One region of the Anaeromicrobium sediminis genome, then DNA from elsewhere that is predicted to be linked to it. Evidence: riboswitches for the same ligand, from Rfam matches in the RefSeq annotation. Region 1 holds a riboswitch; the other holds the start of a gene.
What was found. A riboswitch is a leader RNA that binds a small molecule or an ion and turns the genes downstream of it on or off. The one in region 1 is predicted to bind thiamine pyrophosphate.
Positions count from the first base shown of each region.

Region 2: linked by a shared signal. The riboswitch ahead of thiC (phosphomethylpyrimidine synthase ThiC) and the one ahead of thiT (energy-coupled thiamine transporter ThiT) in region 1 are both predicted to bind thiamine pyrophosphate.

Region 1 is NZ_NIBG01000025.1:52,212-57,662, reverse strand. Features, by position in the region: gene CCE28_RS18830 (B3/B4 domain-containing protein) at 1-493, opposite strand, end outside; gene CCE28_RS18825 (YcdB/YcdC domain-containing protein) at 595-2,784, opposite strand; gene thiT (energy-coupled thiamine transporter ThiT) at 3,076-3,597, opposite strand; TPP riboswitch at 3,678-3,780, opposite strand; lysine riboswitch at 3,916-4,094, shown strand; gene CCE28_RS18815 (Na+/H+ antiporter NhaC family protein) at 4,231-5,451, shown strand, end outside.
Region 2 is NZ_NIBG01000018.1:31,778-37,228, forward strand. Features, by position in the region: gene CCE28_RS16405 (Ger(x)C family spore germination protein) at 1-53, shown strand, start outside; gene CCE28_RS16410 (GerAB/ArcD/ProY family transporter) at 71-1,165, shown strand; gene CCE28_RS16415 (DUF6765 family protein) at 1,287-2,345, shown strand; TPP riboswitch at 2,459-2,568, shown strand; gene thiC (phosphomethylpyrimidine synthase ThiC) at 2,789-4,102, shown strand; gene purF (amidophosphoribosyltransferase) at 4,105-5,409, shown strand.

The sequences.
Region 1 (5,451 bases):
GACTTCCAAATGCTCCTAGGTCATCACTCACCACAGGCATAAACTCTATATTAAGAACACCCCTACCAATGCCCTCATAAGGTTCATCCTTCTTACCAACTCTCATAACCACGTCACCCTCTATCTTATCCATGTTAAAGCATCCTATAGGATAGTATGACGTTATAGATAGTAAGTTGTTTATATCTACCAAATTATTAACCTTATATAATCCCTTATCTTTAACTACTCTTCTTATTAGGGCCTCTGATGCTATTCTGTATCTAGTAGGATCTTTCTTGCATTTTCTGTATCCATCTCGAGCATCTTTATTATTTGGAAGAGTTGCTATGTCTTTTACTTCTAACTTATTCTTTAGTTCTTCACAAGCTTTATCTATTTCTTCCCAAAGTTTATCATTGTGTTCTGTTACTTTTACATCTCCATGTATTACACCTAATGCCATGGTTGGAATATTATTTTTAATTTCATCTGATATGGTTATGTTTATCATTAGTATCACCTCAATATATATTTTAACCTAACAACCAGAATTTTCAATAATCATATACATGATCATATTAATAAATAAAGGTGGACATCCACCTTTATTTATTAATATTCTTTAAAATTTTCCAAGGACTTATATATGATTATAGCCATATCTAAGTAAGTAATATTCTTCTGTGGATTAAATTCTTCACCTTCAATCAATCCAAGACCTTTACAAAGAGCCACATATCCCTTATCTTCTTCACTTATCTTATTAGCATCTTTAAATGGCAGTACATAAATGTCCTGTGCCTTAGCTAATTTTTCATAACCTAGGGCTTTTACCATAAGCTTAGCCATATCCATATTGTTAACTTTCTTTTCTTTATTAAATTCTACAGCTTCATTATCTAATATTTTAAAATATACAGCGCCCTTTAAGATACTGTAGTTCTCATCTTCTTTAGATATGTTAGTAAACTTTAAGTCTTCATATCTATTAGCTCTATAGGCTCTATATCCTTTAGCCTTAGTTAACATTTTCACTGCATCTATTAAAGTTATTTCATTATTTAAACTGACTTTATCTATATCAATAACTTCTTTAGCTGCCAATACCTTTAATTCTTGTATATATGGATGATTTTTATCCACATTAGGTTTTTCATCTAATTTAACTTCTTTACCCGAATAATCTACAAACGTACCAGTGTTAGCATCTATGTTTAATCCATATCTATTAATTTTATTTTCTAATACATAAACTAAGTTTAGCTTATTATGTTTTTTATCCATATCCTTAGAGTATATTAATTTGCACTCTAAATTCTTAAGCCATAATTCTTTTCCTTTTTCTTCTGAAATTTTCCCAACATGATTTGGAAACTCCATATTATCAGTCCATCTCATATGGATATCTTCTATTGTTCCGTCCTGTGCACTTATATTTATATTTATGGAATCACCATCAAATCCTATGCCATTTTCTTTTCGAGAGAAATGAAAATAATAATCTCTTTCTATTTCATCATCATCTAATCTTTTATAATGGTTTTGATTAGTATCTATATCCCTTATTTTATCTGGATAAAATCTTTCTATAGCTTCTATAGCCTTATCATATGCTTCATTCCAAGTTAACTTTAGTTCAAATTCTTCTGATCCACGTCTGTAATTATAAATATTAACGCTTAATATTTCTCCCGTATCTGCGTTTATAGTTATTCCTCCATCTGTATCATACTTTTCTGCACCTTTTTTTCTAAACTCCACTTCCCAACAATTCTTTCCAGCATTTCTATATCTATTAACGTTCTCCATATATTCTATGGAATCTATTTCTATCTCTTTTTCATACAGGTCTTTTAAAAGGGTTTTGATTATTTCTTCAGCCCTTTCTTTGTCTACTTTCTCTTTTTTAATATTTAAAGCTTTTTTGTATATTTCTTGTTTTCTATCAAAGGATATATCTTTACTCTCTAAGTTTTTATCTATATTGTATTCTTTAAATTCTTTTGTTTTAGCATCTAATTCATTCTTTCCCTTATAACTTGCTCTATATACTAATTTGATATTTTTAGTTTTTCTAGTTTCCTCATCCCTAATTCCTAAATAATATTTCTCCATAGCAACTTCATCTTCTAGCAATTTTCTAGCTTCTTCTTTATCTATTATATTCTCTACTTTTGGTGCATCTATATTGTAGTCCCAGTTTATTCTATATTCTATCAATTCCCCATTTGTTCCATCTATCCCTAGATTTATGCCATTAGAAGGAAATTCCACACCATTTATTTGTCTTACATATTCAAATCTATAATTAGAAATGTCATATCTATTCATTATTCTATTTTCTTCATTTCTTAATTTAACACTTCCAACTTTTCCTGGTTGAATTTTTTTAAGAAACTCTTGAGCTTTTTTCTTAGCTTCTTCTTCTGATATGGATGGTACACTTATCTTTTCATCATAATCATAAGAATCCTTGGTACAATCCAATAAAATTCCCGTATTAGCATCTATTTCAACACGAAAATTAACTCCACCATTTTCTTTACGATTTCTCCATCTTATTCTCCATACTTTACTGTCTTTCTGTCTCCAACTCTTTTCTAACTCTATTCTCGTTTCAAATTTTTTCTCATCAATCTCTGTGGCAAAATAATTCTTTAGAAACTCCTTTCCTATGTCCGTCGCCTTATCCTTTGATATTTTCACATTGGTTTCACTTGTGTCTTCATTAGCAAAGGCTGGCATACTAATTGAAAATACCATCACAAGAACTAAAAAAAGACTCATAATCTTTCTTTGCAAATTTAACATCCCCTTTTCCTTTTATTTCCTATTACATTGTAATATATTTCCACAAATAATGTAATAGTACTCTAATAATAAAAAGTTTTTTATATAAAAAAGGCATGCGACCTATGCTTCGCTAGGAACCCCTATGGTTTCCTTCGACGATTGCTACCGCAATCTGAGCACCCTCCTTCAAAGAGGCAGGGGAACTCTTCACCTACAACCCCTTCTTTTTTTATTGATTTATAGTTTTCATGATAATTAACTTTCCTAGACAATAAAAAGGCCCTCAAAAGAGGGCCTATTTTAATATTTCATATTTTTAAGTGGTTTATGTAAAAGTCCGTATATGAATATTGAAATTATTATTTCAGGTATCAAATAGGAACCATTATATATAATTGAATAGGTAAGGGGACTTACTCCCTCTGGTGCATAAGAGGACCATACTACAACCCCAGAAACTACATGGGCTGCAAATCTCATAAATATACCTATAAACACTCCTAGCATTTCCTTTGGTAGACTTCCCTTAAAGAAACCAGCCAGTCCTAAAAATCCAAAAGCAACACTATAATCAAACAAAATTGATACTATGTGAAAAGACCATTTAGGACCTAATATGAATTGTATTGTACCATATACAATTCCAACGAAAACTCCCGGTCCACCTCCCCATCTTAGGGCATATACTAAGATAGGAACCATACTACCAGCTGTTATAGAACCGCCATTGGGAAGTTGATATATTTTAACAAGACTAAGTACATATGCCAAAGCTATAACTATACCACCTTCAATTAATTTCTTTGTTGAAGAATTTTTCATTTATAACCCCTCCTAAAAAAATACATAATTGCCTAGTAAACAAAATAAACCATGTACTTGGAAAGCACATGGTTTTTTATTAAAAAATCACTACACTTCCCTTCGCTAGTTCTAACTAGATCAGGTTCAAAGGGTTACAGAATCAAGTCTGCTCTCAGCCTTTAGGCACCCCCAGTGAATACATAACTATTCAATTTCACGACCATAATATCATACCTATAAATTTTTGTCAAAAATGACCTTTCATATTTTTACTATTGACACATTTTCTAAAAGATACTATTATATTAAGCATACATTTAAATAATCCGTTTGCAGTTCAATAATAGAGGTGCGATATTTATTAGTATTATAACTGAGTTAAGCAACTTTGACGTTATGAGAAAGGAAATTTCGCCGAAATGTATGACTGATAGCTTTAAGGTCATATGTTGGGACTATACAGAATATGTATGGGACTGTCACAAAGTTTTTCTTTGTGGAGGGCTATTGTTGGAATTAGAAATATCATACGTTTTTTTGACGTGTTTCTAACTCCTTAAGCCTTAGCTTAAGGAGTTTTTTTATTTTACACCCCAATAGCAATATAAGTTTGAATTAGTAAACGGATAGACAAAATAGGGGGAAGAAAAAATGAAAAGAAGAGTCTTTATACTTACTTTATTATTTATTTTATTAATGACTACTGTCTCTTTAGCTGTGGACCCAGAAGTGGCCCAAGCTAATGCAGACAAATATGGTTTATTAACATTATTACCACCATTAGTTGCCATCGCATTGGCTTTTGTGACTAAAAACGTGGTACTGTCCTTATTCATAGGAGTGTTCTCCGGGACTTTCTTAATAGCACTTAACACAAATAATTTCTTTGGTGCTATTATCCACGGTTTTTTAAATATTGTTAACCACATATTAGGTTCCCTTGCTGATAGCTGGAATGCAGGTATTATCCTTCAGTGTTTAGCAATCGGAGGCCTTATAGGTGTTATATCTAAAATGGGTGGAGCAAGGGCCGTAGCTGAAGCTCTAGCCAAAAGAGCTAAGACTCCTGTAAGTGCCCAATTAGTAACTTGGCTTTTAGGTTTAGTTGTATTCTTTGATGATTATGCAAATGCCTTAATCGTAGGTCCTATTATGAGACCAGTAACAGACAAATTAAAGATATCTAGAGAGAGATTGGCCTTCATAATCGATGCTACAGCTGCTCCAATTGCAGGTATTGCCCTTATCTCCACTTGGGTAGGTTATGAAATAGGACTTATAAAAGACGCCTATGAATCCATTGGACAAAGTGTAAATGCCTATGGTGTATTTATGGAAACTATACCTTATAGATTTTATAACATTCTTATATTAGTATTTATAGTTGCCACATCCATAATGTTAAAAGAGTTTGGACCAATGCACAAGGCGGAAGTTAGAGCTAGAACTACAGGAAAATTATTACCAGATGGAGCTACTGCCATGTCCTGTGATGAAGGTGATGATTTAGAACCAAAGGAAGGAATCACATTAAGTGTATGGAATGCTATAATTCCTATAAGTACATTAATAGTCGCAGCATTTGTTGGTTTTTACTTTAATGGATATGGGTATTTAGATGAAACTGTTAAAGCAGCAGTAGATGGATCTCCATTGTCAGTAATGGCCATTAGAGAAACCTTTGGTGCATCTGATGCAAGTATAGTTTTATTCCAAGCAGCATTAATCGCCAGTGTAATTGCCATAATCATGGCTGTAGGAAAGAAAATTCTTACCGTATCTGAAGCAATTGATACTTGGGTTCAAGGCACAAAGTCATTAGTTATTACAGCAGTAATATTATTATTAGCTTGGTCCTTATCAGGAACTATT
Region 2 (5,451 bases), on a different contig from region 1:
TTTTAATAAAGGGGAGTGAAAAGAAAGATAGTCCTATTATGGTTAATAATTAGAGCGGAGTGCTGTTTTTATGAGTAATGACAAAATAAATGAAGTACAGGGTAGTTGTATAGTAATATTGTTCATATTGTCATCAGGGTTTATACTTCCCTTGGGGGCTCAAGCCAAGGAAGATATATGGATAGCCATATTTATGGGAATGGTACTATGTGTAGGAATAGTAAAAGTATATTCTCATATAATAGGTAAATATAATAATAAAAGTTTTTTTAAAATAATAGAAACAGTTTTTGGTAAATTTATTGGAAGTATAATAAATATATTATATATATGGTACAGCATACATTTATGTGGATTAACTGTGAGAGATTTTGGAGAATTTCCCACATCAACCACATTAAATAATACACCATTATTTATTTTTATGATAGGAATAATACTCCTTGCTATAGTAGCAGTAAAAGAAGGTCCTGGTGCAATAGGTAAATCTGCAGTAATAGTAGTATTTTTCACATCACCTATACCCATATTTACCATATTAATATTAATACCTAGGATGGATTATTTAAATATAATGCCCATATTACATTGTGGCATTTCAAATCTTATGAAGGCAACATTAAGTACCTTTACTTTTCCCTTTGCAGAAACCTTGTTGTGTATAGTTTTAATAGAAGAAATTAAAGATAAGAAAAATGCGTATAAAAGTTATGCTAAAGGTATATTGATAGGTGGAATGACTTTAGTTGGAGTTACAGTTGCTGAACTATTAGTAATTGGTCATAACATATATGCAAATACATATTTTCCCGTATACGTGGTGGCTAGCCAAGCTAACTTAGGAGAGTTTTTAGAAAGGATGGAAATTGTCACCATCTTAGCAACGAGTCTAGCCACATTTGTGAAAGTGGCTACTTGCATATATTTTGCAGCTAAGGGAATAAGTACTGTGTTAAATATGAAAAGATATAATCATATAGTGACACCCATAGGCCTATTAATATTGGGTGTTTCCTATATTGTTTATCCTTCAGTTATGGCCATTATAGGTTGGAGTACTAAAATATATCCCTATTATGGTTTAGTATTTGAAGTATTTTTACCCTTAATAATACTTGTAGGAATATATATTAATAAAAATAAAAAGACAAACGTAAGAAATTGAATTATATAGCAGTTATAATAGGTACTTATTTTACTTGTAATCTATAGTAAAGAAAAAAGTTAAGGCATTATGTACTACCCCTATTCATATAATGTATAAATTATGTGAGTGGGGGTTTTTTATGAATACAGAGTTTCATTATTATATGACCTATCTAATAGCTACCCGAGCGGGATTTAGACCAGAATCAGCTAAAATAATAAGTATAGCTTCTCAATATGTGGATAATAATAATATGATTTTTACCATAAATAAAGGAACTGTAGAAGAATATACAAATCATATTAGTCAGACTATGAATATAATCAAACCTAAGAAGAAATTATTTAGAATATACCCATTATTTCATTTTATCCCTGGAGATCCCCTGGCTGTATCTGCAAGAAGGAAAGATGGGAAATTACATATGTTAAATACTACACCAAATAGTACGAATGCTAATAACATATTTGATGCGGCAATTTATAGCAAAAATCTATATAGGATTGGAATAGCTACCCATTCCTTTGCAGATACTTGGGCACATCAAAACTTTATTGGACTTTATGATACATTTAATTCTGTGGATGGAGGAGTAGAAAAGGTTATACCATTTATAGGTCATGCTTCTGCCTATTTTTATCCTGATTGGCCAGCCCTGATTTGGAAAGACAGTAGATTAGTGGGAAAATATATTAAAGTAAATAATAAGGAACGATCTTTGCAAGCAGCAAGGGAAATATTTAGGAAACTTTATTTGTTCTTAAATCCAAATGGAACTGCAGAACATGTACATTGGGAATCTAAAAAATTATTAGAGGATTTAAGTAATGCCATAGGGAAAATGGACCAAGGAAATGACGAAAAAGAAAATCGCATAAAAAGATATAAAGAATTGGCTATGAAAAAAGAGTATGGAGGAGTGGCATTAGAGGATTATAAAAAGGACACATGGTTTGATGAGGTAGTAAATGAAGAAATTTTAGGAATAAGGGATAGGAGTGTAATATCTGTAAATGGAGTTAGTGTAGGGTTAAATAGATATGATCCCCTAACAGATATATATACCTGGAAAAATCCTAAGACTTATAAAAAAAGTCATTGGTATAAATTTCAAGAAGCAGTCAAGTCACACCAAAAGGTGGCCTTTAATATATTAAGCAAGAAGAACTTTTCTTATTTAGATCTAAAAGACTGGTAAAAGAATATTGGCATATGAGACAATGGGGTCTATATAAAAAGTTAAATAATTTTATAATCTATAGACCTTTACAAGGTAAGATAAAAAAAGTATACTTAAATTGTAAAAAATAATATTAAGACAAGGGGAGGCTATAAGGATAGCCTGAGAGAGAAATGTTATTTCTGACCCTCATAACCTGATTTTGGATAATGCCAACGTAGGGATGTTTATATTTAGTATGGGATAATTGTGTACCATTCATATAAAATAGACTCGTTACGAGTCTATTTTTTTATATAAAAATACAGTTTAACCTACTAATTTTATAAATAAATATGTCTATATTTAGTTCTATGTGTATAGTTATTCCATAATTTTAAAATCAGATAGCTTTATGAGAGTCAGCCATAACCCTACCCTTTAAAACTTTAATTATTTAATAAATCATAAGGGGGAGAATTATGAAATATAATACTCAAATGGAAGCGGCTAAAGCTGGTGTAATAACAAAGGAAATGGAAATAGTATCGGAAAAGGAAAATATGGATATACACAAATTAAGAGACTTAGTGGCAAAAGGATTAGTAGTAATACCAGCTAATAAGAATCATGAAAGTATTAGTCCAGAAGGAATTGGTAGTGGACTTAGAACTAAAATAAATGTAAATTTAGGAATATCGAAGGATTGTCCTAGCATAGAAAAAGAAATTGAAAAGGTAAAAATGGCCATAGATATGAAAGCAGAAGCCATAATGGATTTAAGTTCATTTGGAAAAACAGAGGAATTTAGAAAAAAAATAGTAGAAATTTCTCCAGCTATGATAGGAACTGTACCAATTTATGATGCAGTTGGTTTTTATGATAAGGAACTGAAGGATATAAAGGCAGAAGAGTTTTTAGATGTGGTAAGAAAGCATGCAAAGGATGGTGTGGACTTTGTTACTATCCATGCTGGGTTAAATAAAGAAACTGTAAATACATTCAAAAGAAATAAAAGATTAAATCATATAGTATCTAGGGGTGGATCATTAACATATGCATGGATGGAATTAAATAACATGGAAAATCCTTTTTATGAATACTATGACGAACTTTTAGATATATGTAGAGAATACGATGTTACCTTAAGTTTAGGTGATGCATTAAGACCAGGAAGTATAAATGACTCTACTGATGCAAGCCAAATTAAAGAATTAATAACATTAGGAGAACTTACTAAGAGGGCTTGGGAGAAGGATGTACAAGTTATGATAGAGGGTCCAGGTCATATGGCAATAAATGAAATAGAGGCAAATATGCTACTTGAGAAAAGATTATGTCATGGAGCTCCATTTTATGTATTAGGTCCTATAGTTACAGATGTGGCACCAGGATATGACCACATAACAAGTGCCATAGGAGGTGCTATTGCAGCTAGCTCAGGAGCAGACTTCTTATGCTATGTAACTCCTGCAGAACATCTTAGATTACCAAACTTAGAGGATATGAAGGAAGGAATTATAGCATCTAAAATAGCAGCCCATGCAGGAGATATTGCTAAAAATATACCGGGAGCAAGGAATTGGGATTTTGCAATGAGTGAAGCTAGACAAAATTTAGACTGGGAAAAAATGTTTAAATTGAGTATGGATCCAGAAAAAGCAAGAAGATATAGGGAAGAATCTATGCCACATGATGAAGATAGCTGTACCATGTGTGGAAAAATGTGTTCAATGAGAAACATGAACAAAGTAATGGCTGGGAAAGATATAAACATATTAAGAGATGATGATTAATCATGAAAATAGATGAGTTTAATGATAAATTCAAAGAAGAATGTGGAATATTGGGAGTATTTTTTAATAAAAAAGAAAATATGGAAACAAAAGTATACTCAGGCCTATTGGCCCTACAACATAGGGGTCAAGAAAGTTGTGGTATATCCTATAGAAATGATAATGAAATTGAAAATATTAGGAAGATGGGATTAGTAGATAACTTATTTGAAGGACTTCAGATTGATACTAATCTATTGATAGGCCATGTAAGATATTCCACATGGGGGGAGAGTACTATTAAAAATAGTCAACCCCTCCTTAGTAATAATATTAGTTTAGCTCATAATGGAACCCTAACAAATGGAGAGGATATTAAAAAAATTCTTGAAAAAAAGGGAAGAAAATTTAGTACGGATACGGATTCAGAAGTAATATTAAAAGTATTTGAAAAAGATGGTATAAGGGGGATTTACAATAATATAAAGGGTGCATATGCAGTAGTTATTATAAAAGATAATGAATTAATAGCCATGAGGGACCCTTTAGGAATTCGCCCCATATGTATAGGAAAGATCCAGAACGGGTACATAGTAGCATCAGAAAGTTGCGCCATAGAGGCTATGGGAGGCTCATTTATAAGAGACTTAATGGCAGGAGAAGCAATAAAAATAGATAAAAATGGAGTTTCCGTAATAAGAAAAGGAAATGAAGTATGCAATACATGTGCCTTTGAATATATATACTTTGCTAGGGAAGACTCTAAGATAGACGGAATTTGTGTAGGGCAAATAAGAAGTAAATTAGGAAAAATTTTAGGAAAAGAAGACTTTAGTAAGGCTCATATGGTCATGGGAGTGCCAGACACAGGAACTTTACCATCCATAGGTTATGCTGACCAATCTAATATTAAATATGAACCAGGAATCCTCAGAAATAAATATGTAGGAAGAACCTTTATAGCTCCAAAGAATAGGAAAAACAAAGTAAATGATAAGTTTTTTATATTAAAGGATAAAGTAAGAGGAAAAGATATAGTTGTAATAGATGATTCCTTAGTAAGTGGAACTACAAGTAAGGAATTAATAGGTAAGTTAAAAAAAGTAGGTGCTAATAGGATACATTATAGGATAGCTTCTCCTATTATAAGGGGGAAATGTGACCTGGGAATAAATATGAAGAATGAAAATATAATAGGTCACTTTAAAAATCTAGAAGAAATAAGAGATGAAATAGGTGCGGATACATTAAAATATATAAGTATAGATAATTTAATAAGGGTATTAGGGAAAAATATTTGTACGCTATGTTTTACTAATAAAGTATAAAGGGAGATGGTAATTATATCATCTCTTTTTATTTTATGGATC